3 regions of the Streptomyces sp. JK94 genome follow, and region 1 is predicted to be linked to each of the others. Evidence: predicted binding sites of a transcription regulator. Region 1 holds the regulator's gene; each other region holds the start of a gene.
What was found. Region 1 encodes HrcA, which represses chaperone genes, less so after heat shock. Its sites were predicted from a motif close to TTNGCACTCNGNNNNNCNGAGTGCNAA; they were not measured.
Positions count from the first base shown of each region.

Region 2: a site for HrcA is predicted at 3,211-3,237, ahead of groL (chaperonin GroEL). Genes of this name have one in related genera too.
Region 3: a site for HrcA is predicted at 5,525-5,551, ahead of groES (co-chaperone GroES). Genes of this name have one in related genera too.

Region 1 covers NZ_JBSICH010000024.1:91,108-98,961, forward strand. The annotation lists gene hemW (radical SAM family heme chaperone HemW) at 1-68, shown strand, start outside; gene ACVV2G_RS21540 (DUF3097 domain-containing protein) at 385-1,191, opposite strand; gene ACVV2G_RS21545 (MBL fold metallo-hydrolase) at 1,226-1,960, opposite strand; gene hrcA (heat-inducible transcriptional repressor HrcA) at 2,122-3,138, shown strand; gene dnaJ (molecular chaperone DnaJ) at 3,139-4,275, shown strand; gene ACVV2G_RS21560 (nitronate monooxygenase) at 4,375-5,508, shown strand; gene ACVV2G_RS21565 (16S rRNA (uracil(1498)-N(3))-methyltransferase) at 5,505-6,254, shown strand; gene ACVV2G_RS21570 (hypothetical protein) at 6,628-7,143, shown strand; gene ACVV2G_RS21575 (S41 family peptidase) at 7,227-7,854, shown strand, end outside.
Region 2 covers NZ_JBSICH010000025.1:131,319-139,172, reverse strand. The annotation lists gene ACVV2G_RS22590 (glucosyl-3-phosphoglycerate synthase) at 1-515, opposite strand, end outside; SAM riboswitch class I at 655-802, shown strand; gene thrC (threonine synthase) at 821-2,110, shown strand; gene ACVV2G_RS22580 (MoaD/ThiS family protein) at 2,107-2,382, shown strand; gene ACVV2G_RS22575 (cold-shock protein) at 2,821-3,024, shown strand; gene groL (chaperonin GroEL) at 3,364-4,989, shown strand; gene ACVV2G_RS22565 (NADH:flavin oxidoreductase) at 5,219-6,349, shown strand; gene ACVV2G_RS22560 (carboxylesterase/lipase family protein) at 6,429-7,854, shown strand, end outside.
Region 3 covers NZ_JBSICH010000015.1:247,423-255,276, forward strand. The annotation lists gene ACVV2G_RS15725 (LacI family DNA-binding transcriptional regulator) at 1-50, shown strand, start outside; gene ACVV2G_RS15730 (YciI family protein) at 388-744, shown strand; gene ACVV2G_RS15735 (RNA polymerase sigma factor) at 789-2,039, shown strand; gene ACVV2G_RS15740 (class I SAM-dependent methyltransferase) at 2,350-3,531, opposite strand; gene ACVV2G_RS15745 (polysaccharide deacetylase family protein) at 3,694-4,563, shown strand; gene ACVV2G_RS15750 (polysaccharide deacetylase family protein) at 4,560-5,279, shown strand; gene groES (co-chaperone GroES) at 5,698-6,006, shown strand; gene groL (chaperonin GroEL) at 6,127-7,752, shown strand.

The DNA of each region.
Region 1 (7,854 bases):
GGCGGGCGGTGCTGACGCTGCGGGGGCGCCTGCTGGCGGACGCGGTGGTCCGGGACCTGGTGGACTGAGACGTTCCGGCGCCGTCACGGGGCAGGGTCCGCGTCCGGATCCGGCCGACTCCATGGTGCCGGCCGGCGACCGGCCCCGGCGCGATCCGGCCGGTACCCGGCCAGGCCGGCTGGGGTGCGACGGCGGTTCGGCCGACGGCCGGCGACCCGCGGCCGGTCCCGACACCATCCGGCCGGTTCCCGCCAGGCCGGCCCGGACGCGATGGCCGTTCGGCCGACGGCCGGCGGTCGGCCCCGGCCGGAACCCGGCCCGGCCGGCCCGGGCGCCGACGGCCGACGACCCGCGGCCGGTCCCGGCGCGAGACGGCCGGGCCCCCTAGGAGGGCGGGGCCGTCACGAAGTCGATGAGTTCCTCCACGCGGCCCAGCAACTCCGGTTCCAGGTCCTTGTACGACCGCACCCGCCCCAGGATCCGCTGCCAGGCGGCGCCCGTGTTCTCCGGCCAGCCCAGGGCCCGGCACACGCCCGTCTTCCAGTCCTGCCCGCGCGGCACCCGGGGCCAGCCGCCGATCCCCAGCGACGACGGCTTCACGGCCTCCCAGACGTCGATGTAGGGGTGGCCGACGACCAGCGCGTGCTCGCTCGTCACCCCCTGTGCGATCCGCCACTCCTTGGACCCCGGCACCAGGTGGTCCACCAGCACCCCCAGCCGGGCGTCCGGCCCCGGCGCGAAGTCGGCGACGATCGAGGGCAGGTCGTCCACGCCCTCCAGGTACTCCACGACGACACCCTCGATGCGCAGGTCGTCGCCCCACACCTTCTCGACCAGTTCGGCGTCGTGCCGTCCCTCGACGTAGATCCGCCCGGCACGCGCCACGCGGGCGCGGGCGCCGGGGACGGCGACCGAACCGGATGCCGTACGGGTGGGCCGTACCGGACCGGACGACGGCCGCACCAGCGTCACCACCCGTCCCTCCAGCAGGAAGCCGCGCGGTTCCATCGGGAAGACCCGGCGCTTGCCGAAGCGGTCCTCCAGGGTCACCGTGCCGGCCTCGCAGCCGGTCACCGCCCCGCAGAACCCGGTGCCGGGCTCCTCGACCACCAGGCCGGGATCGGCCGGGACCTCCGGTACCGGCTGCGGTTTCTTCCACGGAGGGGTCAGGTCGGCGGAGTACTGGCGCATTCTGAGGACGATACGAGGAATCCGCGTGCCGTGATCAGCGCGACACGCCGAAACGGGCGGCCAGCGCGTCCCGTTGGGAGCGGACGAACGCCGCGTCCACCACCGCTCCGTGACCGGGCACGTACCGCGCGTCCTCGCCGCCCAGGTCGAGCAGCCGGTCCAGGGCGGCCGGCCAGTGCGACGGTACGGCGTCGGGGCCCGCCTGCGGCCGGCCGGACTCCTCGACCAGGTCACCGCAGAAGACGACCTCCGGGTCGCCCGGCACCAGCACCGCGAGATCGTGGCCGGTGTGCCCCGGGCCCACGTTGGCCAGCAGCACCTGCCGGCCGCCTCCCAGGTCGAGCGTCCACTCGCCGCACACCTCGTGGCGCACGCCGGCCAGCGCGTCGGCCGCCTCCTCCGCGGCCCGCGCGTCCAGCCCCTCCGCCACCGCGTCCGACCGCAGCGCCTCCCGTCCGTGTCCGCCCCGCGCGAACACCACGCCCGTGCCCACCGCGCCGTAGACCTCCGCGCCCGCGAACGCCGCCGCGCCGAAGACGTGGTCGAAGTGGGGGTGGGTCAGCGCGAGATGCGTCACACGGTGACCGGCGAGCCGCTGCGCCTGCGCGCGCAGCCGGGCCCCCTCGCCGAGGCTCGACCCGGTGTCCACCACCAGCGCCGCGCCCGCGCCGACGACCAGCCCCGCCGTGCAGTCCCACCCCGGCAGCCGGCAGCGGCCCACCCCGGCGGCGAGCCGCTCCCATCCCAGTTCTTCCCAAGTCACCGTCACGACGACGACGCTAGCGGTACGGCCCCCGCGCACACGGCGGCGCGGCCCCGGCCTTGCCGGGGGCGTACCCCACGGCCGTACACTGGGCCGGGGAAGTCTGGCACTCGCATGGGGTGAGTGCCAGGGGAACACCGGGCGGACGACTTCTGGAGGTGTGCGCGATGCTCAGTGAACGCAGGCTGAAGGTGCTGCGCGCCATCGTCCAGGACTACGTCGGCACCGAGGAGCCGGTCGGCTCCAAGGCCCTCACCGAGCGGCACAACCTCGGCGTCTCCCCGGCCACCGTGCGCAACGACATGGCGGCCCTGGAGGACGAGGGGTTCATCGCCCAGCCGCACACCAGCGCGGGGCGCATCCCGACCGACAAGGGCTACCGGCTCTTCGTCGACAAGCTGGCCGGCGTCAAGCCGATGACCGCGCCCGAGCGGCGCGCCATCCAGAACTTCCTGGAGGGTGCCGTCGACCTCGACGACGTGGTGGCCCGCACGGTGCGGCTGCTCGCGCAGCTGACCCGGCAGGTCGCCGTCGTGCAGTACCCGTCGCTGACCCGCTCGACGGTGCGGCACGTGGAGCTGCTGGCGCTGGCGCCCGCGCGCCTGATGCTGGTGCTGATCACGGACACCGGGCGGGTCGAGCAGCGGATGGTCGACTGCCCGGCGCCCTTCGGGGAGTCGTCCCTGGCGGACCTGCGGGCGCGGCTCAACAGCCGGGTCGCGGGCCGTCGCTTCACGGACGTGCCGAGCCTGGTCGAGGATCTGCCCGAGGCCTTCGAGGCCGAGGACCGCGGTACGGTCTCCACCGTGCTCTCCACCCTGCTGGAGACGCTGGTCGAGGAGAACGAGGAGCGGCTGATGATCGGCGGCACCGCCAATCTGACCCGCTTCGGGCACGACTTCCCCTTGGTGATCCGACCCGTCCTCGAGGCGCTGGAGGAGCAGGTCGTGCTCCTCAAGCTGCTCGGCGAGGCGAAGGATCCGGGCGTGACCGTCCGTATCGGTCATGAGAACGCCCACGAAGGACTCAACTCCACGTCCGTCGTGTCGGTGGGCTACGGTTCGGGCGGCGAGGCGGTTGCCAAGCTCGGCGTGGTCGGACCGACCCGCATGGACTACCCGGGAACGATGGGAGCGGTACGCGCAGTGGCACGGTACGTCGGACAGATCCTGGCGGAGTCGTAGGTGGCCACGGACTACTACGCCGTACTCGGCGTGCGCCGCGACGCTTCCCAGGACGAGATCAAGAAGGCGTTCCGGAGGCTCGCCCGCGAGCTGCACCCGGACGTCAACCCCGATCCGAAGACCCAGGAGCGGTTCAAGGAGATCAACGCCGCCTACGAGGTGCTGTCGGACCCGCAGAAGAAGCAGGTCTACGACCTCGGCGGCGACCCCCTCTCGCAGGCCGCCGGCGGCGGCGCGGGCGGCTTCGGCGCGGGCGGCTTCGGGAACTTCTCGGACATCATGGACGCGTTCTTCGGTACGGCGTCGCAGCGCGGGCCGCGCTCGCGCACGCGCCGGGGCCAGGACGCGATGATCCGTATCGAGGTGGAGCTGGACGAGGCCGCGTTCGGCACGACCAAGGACATCCAGGTCGACACGGCCGTCGTCTGCAACACCTGCAACGGCGAGGGCGCGGCCCCCGGCACGTCGGCCCAGACGTGCGACATGTGCCGCGGCCGCGGTGAGGTCTCGCAGGTCACCCGGTCCTTCCTGGGCCAGGTCATGACCTCGCGCCCCTGCCCGCAGTGCCAGGGCTTCGGCACCGTGGTCCCGACCCCGTGCCCGGAGTGCGCGGGCGACGGCCGGGTCCGGTCCCGGCGCACGCTGACCGTGAAGATCCCGGCCGGCGTCGACAACGGCACCCGCATCCAGCTCGCGGGCGAGGGCGAGGTCGGCCCCGGCGGCGGCCCCGCCGGCGACCTCTACGTCGAGATCCACGAGCTGCCGCACTCCACCTTCCAGCGCCGCGGCGACGACCTGCACTGCACCGTCACCCTCCCGATGACGGCGGCGGCCCTCGGCACGAAGGTGCCGCTGGAGACCCTCGACGGCGTGGAGGAGGTCGACATCCGCCCGGGCACCCAGTCCGGCCAGTCGATCCCGCTGCACGGTCGCGGCGTCACCCACCTGCGCGGCGGCGGCCGGGGCGACCTCATCGTCCACGTGGAGGTCACCACCCCGACCAAGCTCGACGCCGAGCAGGAGCGCGTCCTGCGCGAGCTGGCGAAGCTGCGCGGCGAGGAGCGCCCGCAGGGGCAGTTCCAGCCGGGGCAGCAGGGGCTGTTCTCGCGGCTGAAGGACGCCTTCAACGGGCGCTGACACGGGCCCGCGCCAGGAGCTCCCGAGGCGGGTGCTCCTGGCGTATGCCAACGGAAGCCCGGATTCGGGCCCGCTCACCGGACGTGACAACATGCCGTCATGTCCTCCGCACTGACCGATCTCTTCCCCTACCCGATCGTGCAGGCGCCCATGGCGGGCGGCGTCTCCGTGCCGCAGCTCGCCGCCGCGGTCTGCGAGGCGGGAGGGCTGGGATTCCTGGCCGCCGGGTACAAGACCGCGGACGGGATGTACGAGGAGATCAAGCAGCTGCGGGGGCTGACGGGCCGCCCCTTCGGCGTCAACCTCTTCATGCCGCAGCCGGAGAAGGCCCCCGGCGCGGGCGCCGGCTCCCTCACGGGCACCGACGCCGCGCCCTCGCATGCCGCCGCCGTCGGCCTCTACGCCCACCAGCTCGCCGGCGAGGCCGCCTGGTACGAGACGGAGCTGGGCGACCCCGACAGCGGCCGCGACGACGGCTACGACACCAAGCTCGCGGTGCTGCTGGACAACCCGGTGCCGGTGGTGTCGTTCCACTTCGGCGTCCCGAGCCGCGAGGTCGTCGACTCCCTGCACCGCGTCGGCACCTTCGCCCTGGTCGCGGCGACCACCGCGGAGGAGGCCCGGGCCGTCGAGCGGTCCGGCGCCGACGCGGTGATCGCGCAGGGTGTCGAGGCCGGCGGACACCAGGGCACCCACCGCGACAACCCCGAGACGGGCGGCGCCGGCACCGGACTGCTGTCGCTGGTCGCCCAGGTCCGGGAGGCGGTGAGCCTGCCCGTCGTCGCCGCCGGCGGCATCATGCGCGGCGGCCAGATCGCCGCGGTCCTCGCGGCCGGCGCGAGCGCGGCCCAGCTCGGCACCGCCTTCCTCGCCACCCCCGAGTCCGGCGCGCACGACCTGCACAAGCAGGCGCTGACCAACCCCCTGTTCGTGCGCACCGAACTGACCCGGGCCTTCTCCGGCCGCCCCGCCCGCGGCCTGGTCAACCGCTTCCTGCGCGAGCACGGCCGCTACGCCCCCGCCGCCTACCCGGAGGTGCACCACCTCACCGCGCCGCTGCGCAAGGCGGCGGCGAAGGCGGGCGACGCCCAGGGCATGGCGCTGTGGGCGGGCCAGGGCCACCGGATGGCCCGGGAACTGCCCGCCGGGCAGCTGGTGGAGGTGCTGGCGGCCGAACTCGCCGCCGCCGGGACAGCGTTGTCGGACTACGTGACGGGAGGTACCGGTCGATGACGGCACCGGTGTTCGTGGTGGACTCCCTGCGGCCGGCGGACCTGCCCGGCGGGGAGTACGTCCTCGACGGCCCCGAGGGGCGGCACGCCGTCTCCGTGAAGCGGCTGCGCACCGGTGAGGACCTCGTCCTCACCGACGGACGCGGACGCTGGGCCGAGGGCGTGGTGAAGGCGGCCGAGGGCAGGGACCGCCTCGTCGTCGGCGGCCTGGAGCGCGTCCACGAGGAGCCCGAGGAGCGGCCCCGCGTCACCGTCGTACAGGCCCTGCCCAAGGGCGACCGCGGCGAGCTGGCCGTCGAGACGATGACCGAGGTCGGCGTCGACGCGATCGTGCCCTGGGCGGCGTCCCGCTGCATCACGCAGTGGAAGGGCGAGCGCGGCCTGAAGGCGCTCGGCAAGTGGCGGGCGACGGCCCGCGAGGCCGGCAAGCAGTCCCGCCGGGTCCGCTTCCCCGACGTCGCGGACGCGGCGACGAGCAAGCAGGTTGCCTCACTTCTGGCCGTCGCCGACTTCGCCGCCGTCCTCCACGAGAGCGGCGACGCACCCCTGGCCGCCGCCGGACTTCCCGCCGCGGGGGAGATCGTGCTGGTCGTCGGCCCCGAGGGGGGCGTCTCCCCCGAGGAGCTGGCCCTCTTCGCCGAGGCGGGCGCGAAGCCCTACCGCCTGGGGCGCAGCGTCCTGCGCACCTCCACCGCGGGCACGGCCGCGACCGCCGTCCTGCTGGCCCGCACCGGCCGCTGGTCCTGACGGCGGGCCGGCGACCGCCGGCCGGCGGTGGCGAGGTGGCTGTGGAGTGGTCCTGGTCGTCGGGGGGTGGCTGGGCGACTGCCGGTCGGTGGCGGCGGGGTGGTCGTGGAGTGGTCCTGGTCGTCGGGGGGTGGCTGGGCGACTGCCGTCGGTGGCGGCGGGGTGGTCGTGGAGTGGTCCTGGTCGTCGGGGGGTGGCTGGGCGACTGCCGGTCGGTGGCGGCGGGGTGGTCGTGGAGTGGTCCTGGTCGTCGGGGAGTGGCCGGGCGACCGCCGGCCGGCGGCGGCGAGGTGGCTGTGGGGTGGTCCCGGTCGTCGGGGAGTGGCCGTATGCGCCCTACCGCCGGCCCCGCACCGGTGGCACGCTGCCCTTCATGGGGGTATCGAGGCGGATCCGGCGGGTGGTTCCGGTGGTCGTCGGCGCGGTCGTCGCCGTCGGCGGTGTCGGCGCGTGCGACCCGGGCGGGCTCAGCTCCGCGTCCGTGGCGTACACGACCGACCAGACCGTGACGCGTGAACTGCAGCGGCAGAAGGCGCAGGTGCGCTGGCTCACCTGCACCGCCTCGTACGGAGACGACGGCGGCACCGCCTCGGCGGGCGAGGACACCGTCGCCTCGGTCGACTGCGAGGGCAAGACCGACGGCGGCGAGGACATCACCGTCGACGGCAAGGTGACCCGCGTCGTCAACGGCGCCTGCGTGCGCGGCGATCTGACCGCGAAGGTGGACGGCAAGGAGTGGTTCCGGGTCAAGGGGCTGGGCAACTGCGACGCCACGACCGCCCCGCCCGAGAACCGCCCCTCCCCGCACGGGCCCGGGCCCACCGTGACCGTCACCCGGACCATCTGGTGCCCGGACGACCCGCACTGCCGGCCGGTGCAGGGCAAGTAGCCCGGCGGGCCGGCGGGCCGGGAAGTGATCCGAACGGGAAGTGATCCGAACCTCTGTCGGCGGACGGCACCCCTGCATAGGCTGTGGGGGTGACACAGCCCGCAGCGCCTGCCTACCTCCGCTTTCCGCACCCGCACGGCGAGTTGGTCGCCTTCACCGCCGAGGACGACGTGTGGCTCGCCCCGCTCGACGGAGGCCGCGCCTGGCGGGTCAGCGCCGACAACGTGCCGGTGAACCACCCGCGCGTCTCCCCCGACGGCACCGCGGTCGCCTGGACCTCCACCCGCGACGGCGCCCCCGAGGTGCACGTCGCCCCCGTCGACGGCGGCCCCGCCAGGCGCCTCACCCACTGGGGCAGCGCCAGGACCCAGGTCCGCGGCTGGACCCCGGACGGGAAGGTCCTCGCCCTCAGCAGCCACGGGCAGGCCAGCCTGCGCCGCACCTGGGCCCGCGCCGTCCCGCTCGACGGCGGACCGGCCGCCACCCTGCCCTACGGGCCCGTCGGCGCCGTCGCGGACGGCCCGCACACCGTGCTGCTGTCCGCGACGATGGGCCGCGAGGCCGCCTGGTGGAAGCGCTACCGGGGCGGCACGGCGGGCAGGCTGTGGATCGACGCCGAGGACGACGGCGAGTTCGTACGGCTGCACGGTGACCTCGACGGCAACATCGAGTACCCCTTCTGGGCCGGCGACCGGATCGCGTTCCTCTCCG
Region 2 (7,854 bases), on a different contig from region 1:
ACCCGGCCGCCCTGCCCGGGAGCGGCGCCGAGCGGGCGGTCGTACATGGCCTTGACGAGGTGCACGTCCGGGTCGGTGAGCAGCGGGCCCACGATCCCGGCGACGAAGTCGGCGGAGAACTCGCGCAGATCGGCGTCGACGAAGCAGACGATGTCGCCGCCGGTGACCAGCAGCGAGCGCCACAGCACCTCACCCTTGCCGGGGACGGGCGGGACGCGGGGGAGTATCGCGTCGCGGTGCACGACCCGGGCGCCCGCCGCCGCGGCCACCGCCCCCGTGCGGTCGCGCGACCCGGAGTCGACCACCACCACCTCGTCGACGAGCGGGTCCGGGCCCATCAGGTCCCGGCGGATCACCGTGACGATGTCGCCGACCGTCGCCTCCTCGTCCAGGGCGGGGAGCACCACGCTCACCGTCTGCCCGGTGGCGCGCTTGGCGGTCAGGAGCCGCTGGAGCGGCCGGTCCGTCACGGACCAGGACCGTGCGCCCAGCCAGCGCTCGACTTCTTCCAGCACGGTCGGTGGCTCCTCTGTGATCCATCTCGCGGTACGGACGACTGTCTCAACCGTCCTGGCCTTCGGTTACAGTCTTGAACAACGCGCAGCACCACCGCATGCCGGGGGTCGCCACGCGCCCCGCACAACAATCGAATACCGCTCATCCAGAGGGGCAGAGGGATACGGCCCGTTGAAGCCCCGGCAACCCTCCAGTCGGTTCCCGTCACGCGGACGTGGCGAGGCTCCCGACTAGGGAAGGTGCCAAATCCGTCTCACGGCGAGATGCGTCGTGAGGAAGATGAGGAGAAAGGGCCTCGCCTCACATGGCTGTGCAGACTGCCGAAAGCACCACCACCCCCGCCGGCTCCGTCGACCTGGGCCCCGCCGCGGCGCTCTCCTGCCGCGAGTGCGGTCACCGCGTGCCGCTCGGCCCGGTCTTCGCCTGCGAGGAGTGTTTCGGCCCGCTGGAGATCGCCTACGACTTCTCGGACTACGACACCGAGGAGCTGCGGAAGCGCATCGAGGCGGGCCCCGCGAACATCTGGCGCTACGCCCCGCTGCTGCCCGTCCCCGCCGACGTGGCGACCAAGCCGAACATCAACCCCGGCTGGACCCAGCTGGTCAAGGCCGACAACCTGGCCCGCGAGCTGGGCGTCACCGGCGGTCTGTACGTCAAGGACGACTCCGGCAACCCGACGCACTCCTTCAAGGACCGCGTCGTCGCCCAGGCCATCGAGGCCGCCCGCGCCTTCGGCTTCACCACCCTCTCCTGCTCCTCCACCGGCAACCTCGCGGGGGCCGTCGGCGCCGCCGCCGCCCGCGCGGGCTTCCGCTCCTGCGTGTTCATCCCGCACGACCTGGAGCAGGGCAAGGTCGTCATGGCCGCCGTCTACGGCGGAGAGCTCGTCGGCATCGAGGGCAACTACGACGACGTGAACCGCTTCTGCTCCGAGCTGATCGGCGACCCGGCCGGCGAGGGCTGGGGCTTCGTCAACGTCAACCTGCGGCCGTACTACGCCGAGGGCTCCAAGACGCTGGCGTACGAGATCTGCGAGCAGCTCGGCTGGCGGCTGCCCGACCAGATCGTCGTCCCGATCGCGTCCGGCTCCCAGCTCACGAAGATCGACAAGGGTCTGCAGGAGCTGATCAGGCTCGGGCTGGTCGAGGACAGGCCGTACAAGATCTTCGGTGCCCAGGCCGAGGGCTGCTCGCCGGTGTCCACCGCCTACAAGGCCGGCCACGACGTCGTACGCCCGCAGAAGCCGGACACCATCGCCAAGTCGCTGGCCATCGGCAACCCGGCCGACGGCCCCTACGTCCTCGACATCGCGCGCCGCACCGGCGGCGCGGTGGAGGACGTGACGGACGAGCAGGTCGTCGACGCCATCAAGCTGCTCGCCCGCACCGAGGGCATCTTCGCGGAGACGGCGGGCGGCGTGACGGTAGGCGTCACGAGGAAGCTGATCGAGAACGGCGTCCTGGACCCGTCCCTCACCACCGTCGTCCTCAACACCGGCGACGGTCTGAAGACCCTCGACGCGGTGGCCGGCACCGGCCTCACCGCCACCATCCGCCCGAACCTGGACTCCTTCCGAGAGGCTGGCCTCGCATGAGCGTGACCGTCCGCATCCCCACCATCCTGCGCACCTACACCGGCGGCAGGGCCGAGGTCGCCGCCGACGGTGCGAACCTCGGCGAGGTCATCGCCGACCTGGAGAAGAACCACACCGGCATCGCCGCCCGCGTCCTGGACGACCAGGGCAAGCTGCGCCGCTTCGTCAACGTCTACGTCAACGACGACGACGTGCGCTTCGAGCAGGGCCTGGAGACCGCCACCCCGGACGGCGCGGGCGTCTCCATCATCCCGGCGGTCGCCGGCGGCTGACCCGCCCCGCGATTGCCTTCGGTCGTCGCAGTGACGCCGCGTTCATCGGACCGCCCCCTCCGCAAGAGAAACGGAGGGGGCAATTCCATGGGATTGAGCGCGGTAGAGTTGGGGAAAGCGCCGCCGATCGAAAGATCGAGAATCCCGCATTCCCCCGGTACGCCCGACAAGATGCAGCCAAAATGCGGGCGTATTTCGCGGCTTTTGAGCCCTTTGTCTGCCCCGACTTGACCCGAATTCAGGCGAATTCTCGCCACATTCCGGGCCGGGTGCGTCCAGATTTCTCGTCCGACTGACCTGTTGCAGACGGCAGTTGGACAGATACATTCAGCCGCGGTCGACGCGTTCCGGCGCACGCCCCCGGTCGTGGGGGGCGAGGTCTGACCCGGGTCCGCGAAGTGCGGATCTGTGCAAGGGCCAGTAATAGGGGAGTTAGGCATGGCTCAGGGCACCGTCAAGTGGTTCAACGCGGAGAAGGGGTACGGCTTCATCGCGGTCGACGGTGGTGCGGATGTTTTCGTCCACTACAGCGCGATTCAGATGGACGGCTACCGCACCCTCGAAGAAGGCCAGCGGGTCGAGTTCGAGATCTCGCAGGGTCAGAAGGGCCCGCAGGCCGACATGGTTCGCCTCAGCGCCTGAGACGTTCGGCCACCGCAAGCGAACGGTTCTTCTCCGAAGGGCCCGCACCTCCCCGGAGGTGCGGGCCCTTCGGCCTGCCCGCGGGGGCCCGCACGGGGCCGCGCCGGGTGGTGCGGGCGGCCGGGCGGCCGGGCCGATCCCCGGAAGGCGCTTGCACTCGACAGGGGCGAGTGCTAATCATTGGCGTTAGCACTCTGAAGGTGAGAGTGACAACGAAGGACCGGGTCGGTGAGGCCCGCAGGCCGGGTGGGGAAGGAACCACACGGCCGGCGAGCCGTCCGTCGCGGGCGCGGGCGCGGTCCGAAGGAATCACCCCCAGTCCTGGAGGGACCACTTCACATGGCCAAGATCATCGCGTTCGACGAGGAGGCACGGCGCGGCCTCGAGCGCGGCATGAACCAGCTCGCGGACGCCGTCAAGGTGACGCTCGGCCCCAAGGGCCGCAACGTCGTCCTCGAGAAGAAGTGGGGCGCCCCCACGATCACCAACGATGGTGTCTCCATCGCCAAGGAGATCGAGCTCGAGGACCCGTACGAGAAGATCGGCGCCGAGCTGGTCAAGGAAGTCGCCAAGAAGACGGACGACGTCGCCGGTGACGGTACGACCACCGCGACCGTTCTCGCCCAGGCCCTGGTCAGGGAAGGCCTGCGCAACGTCGCGGCCGGTGCCAACCCGATGGCCCTGAAGCGCGGCATCGAGAAGGCCGTCGAGGCCGTCTCCGCCGCCCTGCTGGAGCAGGCGAAGGACGTCGAGACCAAGGAGCAGATCGCCTCCACGGCCTCCATCTCCGCCGCCGACACCCAGATCGGCGAGCTGATCGCCGAGGCCATGGACAAGGTCGGCAAGGAAGGCGTCATCACCGTCGAGGAGTCCCAGACCTTCGGTCTGGAGCTGGAACTCACCGAGGGTATGCGCTTCGACAAGGGCTACATCTCGGCGTACTTCGCCACCGACATGGAGCGTATGGAGGCGTCGCTCGACGACCCGTACATCCTGATCGCCAACTCCAAGATCGGCAACGTCAAGGACCTGCTGCCGCTCCTGGAGAAGGTCATGCAGTCGGGCAAGCCGCTGCTGATCATCGCCGAGGACGTCGAGGGCGAGGCCCTGTCGACCCTGGTCGTCAACAAGATCCGCGGCACCTTCAAGTCCGTCGCCGTCAAGGCCCCGGGCTTCGGCGACCGCCGCAAGGCCATGCTCGGCGACATCGCCATCCTCACGGGCGGCGAGGTCATCTCCGAGGAGGTCGGCCTCAAGCTGGAGAACGCGACCCTGGACCTCCTGGGCCGCGCCCGCAAGGTCGTCATCACCAAGGACGAGACCACCATCGTCGACGGCGCCGGCTCGACCGACCAGGTCAACGGCCGCGTCAACCAGATCCGCGCCGAGATCGAGAACAGCGACTCGGACTACGACCGCGAGAAGCTCCAGGAGCGCCTGGCGAAGCTGGCCGGCGGCGTGGCCGTCATCAAGGCCGGTGCCGCCACCGAGGTCGAGCTCAAGGAGCGCAAGCACCGCATCGAGGACGCCGTCCGCAACGCGAAGGCGGCCGTCGAGGAGGGCATCGTCGCCGGTGGCGGCGTGGCCCTGCTCCAGGCCTCCCAGGTCTTCGAGAAGCTGGAGCTGACGGGTGACGAGGCGACCGGCGCCAACGCCGTGAAGCTCGCCCTGGAGGCCCCGCTGAAGCAGATCGCCGTCAACGGCGGTCTCGAGGGCGGCGTCATCGTGGAGAAGGTCCGCAACCTGACCGTCGGCCACGGCCTGAACGCCGCGACCGGTGAGTACGTCGACATGATCGCCGAAGGCATCATCGACCCGGCGAAGGTGACCCGTTCCGCCCTGCAGAACGCCGCCTCCATCGCCGCGCTGTTCCTCACCACCGAGGCCGTCATCGCCGACAAGCCGGAGAAGGCCGCCCCGGGCGGCGCCCCCGGCGGCATGCCGGGCGGTGACATGGACTTCTGATCGACCTGGTCGATCAACCGTCCCACGGACCGAGGGCGGCACTCCCCGACAGGGGGTGCCGCCCTCGGGCTTTTCCCGCGGCCGGACCGCGGTGCGGCGACGCCCCCCGGGTGTGATCCGGACCACGAAGGGCGGGCGGCCGGAATGGGCGGCACGGGCGGCCCCGTTGTCCCCGGCAGAGCTGCATGCGTATGCACATACCGACCGGTACCTCCCAGGGAGCCCCCACGTGACCGCCACCTCCGCCGAGGCCGCCACCCGCGCCGCCCGGATCCTCGACCGCCCGGCCACCATCAACGGCCTGACCGTGCCCAACCGCATCGCCATGGCCCCGATGACCCGGATGTTCTCCCCGGGCGGCGTCCCCGGCGACGACGTGGCCGCGTACTACTCCCGGCGCGCCGCCGCCGGAGTCGGCCTGATCGTCACCGAGGGCACCTACGTCGGCCACGAGTCCGCCGGGCAGAGCGACCGCGTGCCCCGCTTCCACGGCGAGGAGCAGCTCGCCGGGTGGGCGAAGGTCGCCGCGGCGGTGCACGCGGCGGGCGGCACGATCGTGCCGCAGCTCTGGCACATCGGCATGGTCCGCAGGCAGGGCGAGCCGCCCTTCGCCGACGCCCCCGCCGTCGGCCCCTCCGGCCTGCGCATCGGCGCGGACGAGGCCACCGGCAGGGCGATGACCCGGCGCGACCTGGACGACGTCGTCGGCGCCTTCGCCGAGGCCGCCGCCGCAGCCGAGCGCATCGGCTTCGACGGCGTGGAGATCCACGGCGCCCACGGCTACCTCGTCGACCAGTTCCTGTGGGCGGGCACCAACCGCCGCACCGACGCCTACGGGGGCGACCCCGTCTCCCGCACCAGGTTCGCCGCCGAGATCGTCGCCGCCGTACGGGAGAGGGTCTCGGCCGGCTTCCCCGTGATCTTCCGGTACTCGCAGTGGAAGCAGGAGGCCTACGACGCCCGCCTCGCCGGGACGCCGGAGGAACTGGAGGCCGTCCTCACCCCGCTCGCCTCGGCCGGCGTCGACGCCTTCCACGCCTCCACGCGCCGCTACTGGCGCCCGGAGTTCGACGGCTCGGACCTCAACCTCGCCGGCTGGACCAGGAAGCTGACCGGCAGGACCGCCATCACGGTCGGTTCGGTCGGTCTCGACGGCGACTTCACCAAGTCCTTCCTGGGCAAGGGCTCGCCGGTCGGCAGCCTCGACAACCTCCTCGACCGCATGGAGCGCGACGAGTTCGACCTCGTGGCCGTCGGCCGCGCGCTGCTCCAGGACCCCGAGTGGGCCGCGAAGGTCCTCTCCGGCCGCTTCGACGCCCTCGCCCCGTACGAGGCCGCGTCGATGAAGACCCTCAGCTGAGCGCGGCGCGCACCACGGCGTAGGGTCCGGAGATCACCAACTGGCGTACAGCCTGCGGTAAACCAGTGAGGAGTGAGCGATGAGCGCGACCGACCCCGTGGTGCGCACCGTCTCCGGTGCGGTGCGCGGACGGACCGCGGACGGCCTGGCCGTCTTCCGGGGCATCCCGTTCGCCGAAGCCCCCGTGGGCGAGGCCCGGTTCGCCGCCCCGCGTCCCGCCCGGCCCTGGGAGGGCGTACGCGACGCGTACGCCTTCGGGCCGCCGCCCCCGCAGGACACGGGCCTCGCGGGCCCGGCCGGCGCCCTCCCCGAGGGGGACGACTGGCTGACGGTCAACGTCTGGACCCCCGCCCCGGACCCGGCCGCCCGCCGCCCGGTCATGGTCTGGATCTACGGCGGCGCCTACAAACTCGGCCACTCCGGCAGCCCCGGCTACGACGCCCGCCGCATCGCCGCCGACGGCGACCTCGTCGTCGTCACCCTCAACTACCGGCTCGGCATGGAGGGTTTCGCCCACATCGAGGGCGCCCCCGCCAACCGGGGCCTGCTCGACCAGGTGGCCGCGCTGGAGTGGGTGCGGGACAACATCGCGGCGTTCGGCGGCGACCCGGACCAGGTGACCGTCTTCGGCGAGTCGGCGGGCGCCGGGTCCGTCGCCTCCCTGATGGCCATGCCCCGCGCGGCCGGCCTCTTCCGGCGGGCCATCGCGCAGAGCGTGCCGGGCACCTTCTTCTCCGACGCGCTCGCCCGGGACATCGGCGCCGCCCTCGCCGACGAGATCGGCCTGCGGCCCACGGTCGCCGACCTCTGCGCCGTCGCCCCGGACCAACTGGTCGAGGCCGGCCAGGCGCTGGCACCGAAGATGCCCCGGAACGTGGCCCGGTGGGGCCAGGCCGCGCCCACGGTCACCCCGTTCTCCCCGGTCGTCGACGGCGACGTCCTGCCGGTCACCCCGTGGCAGGCGCTGGTCTCCGGCTCCTCCCGGGACGTCGACCTGGTCGTCGGCCACAACCGGGACGAGAACCGCCTGTTCACCGCCATGGCGGGCAAGCTCGGCCGGATCAGCGGAGAGCGCGCGAGCGCGGCGCTCGGCCTGTACGCGCCGGGCGGCGAGGCGGCCTACCGCGCGGCGTTCCCCGACGCGTCCGCGAACGACCTGTACGAACGCGTCCAGACCGACTGGCTGTTCGCCATGCCGTCACTGCGGCTGGCCGAGGCCCACCTCGCGGGCGGCGGCCGGTCCCACGTCTACGAGCTGACCTGGCCGGCCCCCGCCGACGGCGGCGCCCTCGGCGCGTGCCACGCCCTGGACGTCCCCCTGCTCTTCGGCACCTTCCAGGCGGACCTGGGCCTGCTGCTCTTCGCCGGTGCGGAACCGTCCGCCGAGGCGCTGGCCCTGTCCGCCCGTATCCGGGCCTCGTGGACGGCGTTCGCCCGCACGTCGGACCCCGGCTGGCCGGCGTACGACACGCAACGGCGGCTGGTCCAGGTCCTGGACGCGGAGC
Region 3 (7,854 bases), on a different contig from region 1:
TGGCCACCAGCCTGGAGGTGCGCAGCAGTACGGCACCGCCCGCCGCCTGACCGGGACGGGCCGACGCGCACCGGGCGAAACTTTCGACGACTTCGACGGCGTCCCCGCCTCGACGGCACCCCGCCCCCGCCCTGCTTGCTCGCACCCGGCACGAACGGCGGGCGGACGACTGCGGACTCGGGCCCGTGATCGGGGCCCGCGACCCGGGTCCGTGATCCGGGTCCCGATCGGGGCCCGCGACCCGGGCCTGTGACCTGCGGGAACCGCCGCGCCGTAAGAAAACCGGAAAATTCACGAGAGGCTGTCGATCCACGGCCCTCCCGTTCGACGTACGGGGTGAGAGACCGGGAAGGACCCGGTCCCCGACCCCGACCCCGAGGAGCCACCATGCCCCGCTACCTGTCGCTGATCCGGATCGAGGAGAACGACGCCCTCTCCGGCGGCCCCAGCCCCGAGCTGGTCCAGCGCATGGAGACGCTGATGGAGGAGATGACGAAGGCCGGTGTCCTGCTGGACACCGCCGGGCTGGCCCCGACCGCCCAGGGCACCCGCGTCCACTACGAGGGCGGGCGGCTGTCGGTCACCGACGGGCCCTTCACCGAGACCAAGGAGGTCGTCGGCGGATACTCGCTCCTGCAGGCCAAGGACATGGCCGAGGCGGTCGAGTGGACCAAGCGCTTCCTCAAGGTGCACGAGGAGCACTGGACGGTGACCTGCGAGGTGCGGGAGCTGATGGAGGGCTGAGTTCCGCTTTGCCGCGGAGGCCGGAGGGTGTTCCATGGTGGGCTGTGGAACCACAGCTCACCGAGGCCCTCGAAACCGTCTTCCGCCTGGAGTCGCCCCGCGTCATCGCCGGCGTCGCCCGCCTGGTCCGGGACGTCGGCATCGCCGAGGAACTCACGCAGGACGCCCTGGTCGCGGCCCTGGAGCAGTGGCCGCGCGACGGGGTGCCCGACCGTCCGGGCGCCTGGCTCATGGCCACCGCCCGGCGCCGCGCCGTCGACCTGATCCGGCGCCGGGAGACCTACGCCCGCAAGCTCGCGGAGATCGGCCGCGACCTGCCCGCCGCGGCGGAGCCGCCCGAGGAGCCCGCCGACCCCGAGGACATCGACGACGACCTGCTGCGGCTGGTCTTCACCGCCTGCCACCCCGTGCTGTCCGCCGAGGCCCGCATCGCCCTCACCCTGCGCCTGGTCGGCGGCCTGGCCACGCCCGAGATCGCCCGTGCCTTCCTGGTCCCGGAGCCGACGGTCGCGCAGCGCATCGTGCGCGCCAAACGCACCCTGGCCGCGAAGAACGTCGCCTTCGAGGTGCCCTACGGCCCGGACCGGGCGGCCCGTCTCGGCTCGGTCCTGGAGGTCGTCTACCTCATCTTCAACGAGGGCTACGCGGCCACCGCCGGCGACGACTGGCTCCGCCCGGCCCTGTGCGAGGACGCCCTGCGGCTGGCCCGGGGGCTCTGCGCCCTGATGCCGAAGGAACCCGAGGTGCACGGCCTGACCGCCCTGCTGGAGTTCCAGGCGTCCCGCACCGCCGCCCGCACCGGCCCGGACGGCGTGCCGGTACTCCTCGGGGACCAGAACCGCCGCCGCTGGAACCGCATGCTCATCGCCCGCGGCGTCACCGCCCTCGACCGTGCCCGCACCACCGGTTCCGGTGCCCCGGGCCCGTACGTCCTCCAGGCCGCGATCGCCGCCTGCCACGCGACGGCGTTCACGTACGAGGAGACCGACTGGCCGCGCATCGCCACGCTGTACGGCCTGCTCGCGGCCCGGGCCCCCTCCCCGGTCGTCGAACTCAACCGCGCGGTCGCCGTGTCGATGGCCGAGGGCCCGGCCCCCGCACTCGCCCTCGTCGACGCCCTCGCGGCCGAACCCGCCCTGCGCGACTACCACCTGCTCCCGAGCGTCCGAGGCGACCTCCTGCTGCGCCTCGGCCGCACCGCCGAGGCACGCACGGCGTTCGAGCGCGCCGCGTCCCTGGCCCGCAACGAACGCGAACGCGAACTACTGGCACGCCGGGCGAAGGAGTGCGCCTGACGCCCGGCCCGCCGGGTGGGGGCGCGTCAGGCCCGGTCCGAGGAGTGGGAGGCGCCTGACGCCCGGCCCGCCGGGTGGGGGGGGCGCATCAGGCCCGGCCCGCCGGGTGGGGGGCGCATCAGGCCCGGTCCGCGAGGTGGGGGCGTGCGCCTGAGGCCCGGCTTGCCGAGGGGGCGTGCGTCCGAGGTCCGCTCGCCGGGCGGAGGCGTGCGCCTGAGGCCCGGTCCGCCAGGCGGAGGAGCGGGCCCATGTCCGGTCCGCCGGGCGGAGAGGCGTGCCTATGTCCGGTCCGCCGGGCGGAGAGGCGTGCCTATGTCCGGTCCGCCGGGTGCCCGATCAGCATCGTCGGAGCCCCCGCGACGCGGGTCATGAACACCGTCGCCGCGTTCGGCCCCTGGGGCTTCACCTTGCGCCGCAGCTCCTCCGGCTCGACCGCCGAGCCCCGCTTCTTCACGGTCAGGTTGCCGACCCGGCGCTCCCGCAGCAGCGCCTTCAGCTTCTTGACGTTGAAGGGCATCCGGTCGGTGATCTCGTACGCGGTGGCGTACGGCGTCGGCCGCAGCTCGTCCGCGGTGACGTAGGCGATCGTCGCGTCGAGCAGCCCGCCGCCGACCTGCTCGGCGACCTCGGCGACCAGGTGGGCGCGGATGACGGCGCCGTCCGGCTCGTACAGGTACCGTCCGGGCGTGCGGACCGCCGGGTCGGGCAGACCGGTGCCGAGCACGGTGCGGGGCCCCGGCAGCAGCGTGGCGCCCACGGCCCCGGGTGCGGTGCCGAACCACAGCACCGCCTCCTTCACGTCCCCGCCGTCGGAGATCCACTCGGCCTCGGCGTCCTTCGGCACCGCGTCGTGCGGAATCCCGGGCGCGACCTTCAGCGCGGCGGCGCGAGAGGCCGCACGGGCCGCCCCGACCGCCCAGGACAGCGGCGGCGAGTAGGCCTCGGGGTCGAAGACGCGGCCCCGCCCGCCCCGCCGCGCCGGGTCGACGAACACGGCGTCGTACCCGGCGGTGTCCACCTCGGTGACATCCGCCTCGCGCACCTCGATCAACTCGGCCAGCCCCAGCGCCTCGGCGTTGGCACGGGCCGCCGCGGCCGTCGCCGGGTCCCGGTCCACGGCCAGCACCCGGATGCCCGCGCGGGCCAGCGCCACCGCGTCGCCGCCGATCCCGCAGCACAGGTCGGCGACGGAGGCCACGCCCAGGGCCGACATCCGCCCGGCCCGGTACGCGGCCACACTCGCCCGCGTCGACTGCTCGACCCCGTCGGGCGTGAAGAACATCCGCCCGGCGTCCTCGGCCCCGAACTTCGCCACCGCCCGCTGCCGCAGCCGCGCCTGTCCGAGCGCCGCCGACACCAGCTCGGCGGGGTGCGTGCGCCGCAGCCGGGTGGCGACCGCCAGCTCCCGCGCGGGGTCGGTGCCGCGCACCTCGTCGAGGAGGGCGCGGCCCTCGGGGGTGAGCAGGGCGAGGAGGGCGTCGAGGTCGTTCACCGGGACATTGTGGGCCAGTCGGTGGACGGTGTGCCTCCGGTGCGGTGTCGGGCGGGGTCCGACGGCCGGGGACTGCGAGGATCCGGCACCATGCGAGCAGTCGTACAAACTGACAAAAGCCGGATGTTCAGGGCTTTCCGGTCGCCCTCCCCGGGGCTCCGGATGCGCGGCGGTGTCGCCGCCCTCGTCGTCGCCGCCCTCGCCTCCGGCTGTGCGCAGGACGCCTCCGAGATGGAGGGCGCCGCCGGGCAGCAGCCCCTGCGGGCCCCCGAGGCCCGGGCGCTCGACGCCTACGCGTCCAAGCTGCGCGCGGCCCAGGCCGCCCGGGCCGCCGCCGCCAAACGCTGGAACCTGAAGAGGGTCCCGCTGGCGGCCCCGCCGCCGCCCGCGAAGAAGCCGCGGATCAAGGCGCGCAAGGGCTTCGAGGTGAGGGGCCAGGAGAACCTCCCGCCGGTCTTCACCTCGGTCCCCACCGAGGAGAGGATCGTCTTCCTCACCATCGACGACGGCGCCGAGAAGGACCCGGCGTTCCTGCGGATGATGAGCGAGCTGAAGATCCCGTACACCGCCTTCCTCAGCGACTACCTGGTGAAGGAGGACTACGGCTACTTCAAGAAGATGCAGGACCGGGGCGTCACCCTCAACAACCACACCCTGAACCACCCCTACCTGCCCGGCCTGTCCTACGCCGGGCAGAAGCGCGAGATCTGCGGCATGCAGGACGTGATCGAGAAGCGCTACGGCACCCGCCCGACCCTCTTCCGCCCGCCCTACGGCAACTACGACCGCGACACCCTGCGGGCGGCCAAGGCCTGCGGCATCGCGTACGTCCCGATCTGGAACGAGGAGGTCTTCGCCGACCACTGGGACTACCGCGAGTGGGACCGGGAGATCCACCCCGGCGACATCGTCCTCAGTCACTTCCGGGGCGAGGACGACTGGGACGGCACCATGCGCGACATGGTCCGCGCGTTCCTCGACAAGGTCACCGCCGAGGGATACGCGGTGGCCCGGCTGGAGGACTACCTGTGAGGCGCGGGCGGCTCCGGCCGGCCGGGGCCGCCCTGGCCGCCGTACTCCTCACCGGCTGCGCCCAGTTCGCCGGCCCCGCGCAGCACCCGGCGGCCGGCGAGCCCGCCCAGGGCGGCGACCGGGAGCGGAACCTGCCGCCCGTCGTGGACCACGTCCGCACCACCGACCCGGTCGTCTTCCTCACCTTCGACGACAGCGCCGAGCGGGACCCGGGCCTCACCGCCCTGATCCGCGAACGGCGCCTCCCGGTCACCCTGTTCCTCACCGACACGGTCGCCGGACCGGCCTACGGCCACTTCGCCCGGCTGCGCTCGGTCGGCGCGAGCCTGCAGAACCACACCCTCGACCACCGCTCCCTGCGCGGCCTGCCCCACGCGGGCCAGCGCGCCGAGATCTGCGGCCAGCAGACCAAGCTCGCGTCCCGCTTCGGCGTCCGCCCCCACCTCCTCCGCCCGCCCTACGGCACGTACGACACCACGACCCTGCGCGCCGCCGCCGGCTGCGGCGTCACGGCGGTCGTCCTGTGGCGGGCGGCCCTGAACGCCGACGGCGACCTCACCTACACCCGCGGCGAGCGCCGCCTCCACCCCGGTGACATCGTGACCGTCGACCCGGACCACCCCACGGGCCGGGGACTGGGCGCGCGCACGGCACGTTTGCTGGAGACGATCGAGGAGCAGGGGCTGAGGGTGGGACGCCTGGAGGACTACCTCTGACCGGTGACTCCGGCCGGTCCCGTTCAGCCCGTCCGTCGTTCGCAGCCCGCAGCCCGCAGCCCGCAGCCCGCAGCCCGCAGCCCGCAGCCCGAGGAGGAGGCCGCCCGAGGAGGGGCCGCCCGAGGAGGGGCCGCCCGGGCCGAAAGCCGGGGTCCCGGAGGCGGCTGCCCCGGCGAGTTCCGGCCCGGAGAGCGGCGTCTCACGGCACCGGCGGCCACGGGAAATCCCGCCACGCGCCGCCGGCATTGGCACTCCGCTTGACCGAGTGCTAATCGCGGTCATAGTCTCGGGTCTGGCACTCCCCACTGGAGAGTGCCAACACAGCGACGGGCAGGTCCGGCACCCGCGACGACGGATCGACCTGGTCGCCACCTCAGACAGTTAACCCCGTGAGATCTCCGAAGGGGGAGGTCGGATCGTGACGACCGCCAGCTCCAAGGTTGCCATCAAGCCGCTCGAGGACCGCATTGTGGTCCAGCCGCTCGACGCCGAGCAGACCACGGCTTCGGGCCTGGTCATTCCGGACACCGCCAAGGAGAAGCCCCAGGAGGGCGTCGTCCTGGCCGTGGGCCCGGGCCGCTTCGAGGACGGCAACCGTCTTCCGCTCGACGTCACCGTCGGCGACGTCGTGCTCTACAGCAAGTACGGCGGCACCGAGGTGAAGTACAACGGCGAGGAGTACCTCGTCCTCTCGGCCCGCGACGTGCTCGCGATCGTCGAGAAGTAGTTCACCGAAGTACCTGGCTTTTCAGCTGCGCCCCTGGCTCCCGCGACCATTAAAAAGCCGGGCGCCCGGGGCGCAGTGCCGTATAACCCCAAGACTTTCCGGAAGAGGGCTCACGCTCCCATGGCGAAGATCCTGAAGTTCGACGAGGACGCCCGTCGCGCCCTCGAGCGCGGCGTCAACAAGCTTGCCGACACGGTCAAGGTGACGATCGGCCCCAAGGGCCGCAACGTCGTCATCGACAAGAAGTTCGGCGCCCCGACCATCACCAACGACGGTGTCACGATCGCCCGCGAGGTCGAGATCGAGGACCCGTACGAGAACCTCGGCGCGCAGCTGGTGAAGGAGGTGGCGACCAAGACCAACGACATCGCGGGTGACGGTACGACCACCGCCACCGTGCTGGCCCAGGCGCTGGTCCGCGAGGGCCTGCGCAACGTCGCCGCGGGTGCCTCCCCGGCGCTGCTGAAGAAGGGCATCGACGCGGCCGTCGCGGCCGTGTCCGAGGACCTCCTCGCCACCGCCCGCCCGATCGACGAGAAGTCCGACATCGCCGCCGTGGCCGCGCTGTCCGCCCAGGACCAGCAGGTCGGCGAGCTCATCGCCGAGGCGATGGACAAGGTCGGCAAGGACGGTGTCATCACCGTCGAGGAGTCCAACACCTTCGGTCTGGAGCTGGACTTCACCGAGGGCATGGCCTTCGACAAGGGCTACCTGTCGCCGTACTTCGTGACGGACCAGGAGCGCATGGAGGCCGTCCTCGACGACCCCTACATCCTCATCAACCAGGGCAAGATCTCCTCCATCGGGGACCTGCTGCCGCTGCTGGAGAAGGTCATCCAGGCGGGCGCCTCGAAGCCGCTGCTGATCATCGCCGAGGACCTGGAGGGCGAGGCCCTCTCCACCCTCGTCGTGAACAAGATCCGCGGCACCTTCAACGCGGTCGCGGTCAAGGCCCCCGGCTTCGGCGACCGCCGCAAGGCGATGCTGCAGGACATGGCCGTCCTCACCGGCGCCACGGTCATCTCCGAGGAGGTCGGCCTCAAGCTCGACCAGGTCGGCCTCGAGGTGCTCGGCACCGCCCGCCGCATCACCGTCACCAAGGACGACACCACGATCGTCGACGGTGCCGGCAAGCGTGACGAGGTCGACGGCCGGATCGCGCAGATCAAGGCCGAGATCGAGTCCACGGACTCCGACTGGGACCGCGAGAAGCTCCAGGAGCGCCTCGCGAAGCTGGCCGGCGGCGTGTGCGTGATCAAGGTCGGCGCCGCCACCGAGGTGGAGCTGAAGGAGCGCAAGCACCGTCTGGAGGACGCCATCTCCGCGACCCGCGCCGCGGTCGAGGAGGGCATCGTCTCCGGTGGTGGCTCCGCGCTGGTCCACGCCGTCAAGGTCCTCGAGGGCAACCTCGGCAAGACCGGCGACGAGGCCACCGGTGTCGCGGTCGTCCGCCGCGCCGCCGTCGAGCCGCTGCGCTGGATCGCCGAGAACGCCGGCCTGGAGGGTTACGTCATCACCTCCAAGGTCGCCGAGCTCGACAAGGGCCAGGGCTTCAACGCCGCCACCGGCGAGTACGGCGACCTGGTCAAGGCCGGCGTCATCGACCCGGTGAAGGTCACCCGCTCCGCCCTGGAGAACGCCGCCTCCATCGCCTCCCTCCTCCTGACGACCGAGACCCTGGTCGTCGAGAAGAAGGAAGAGGAAGAGCCGGCCGCCGCGGGCCACGGCCACGGCCACGCCCACTGAGCGCTGCGCTGAGCTGACGGTGCCCAGCCCCCTGCGGGGGCTGGGCATCCTCGCTTGTGGTGCCGGGTTCGCGTCTGCCCCGGAGGGTTCGGCACCGGGTGC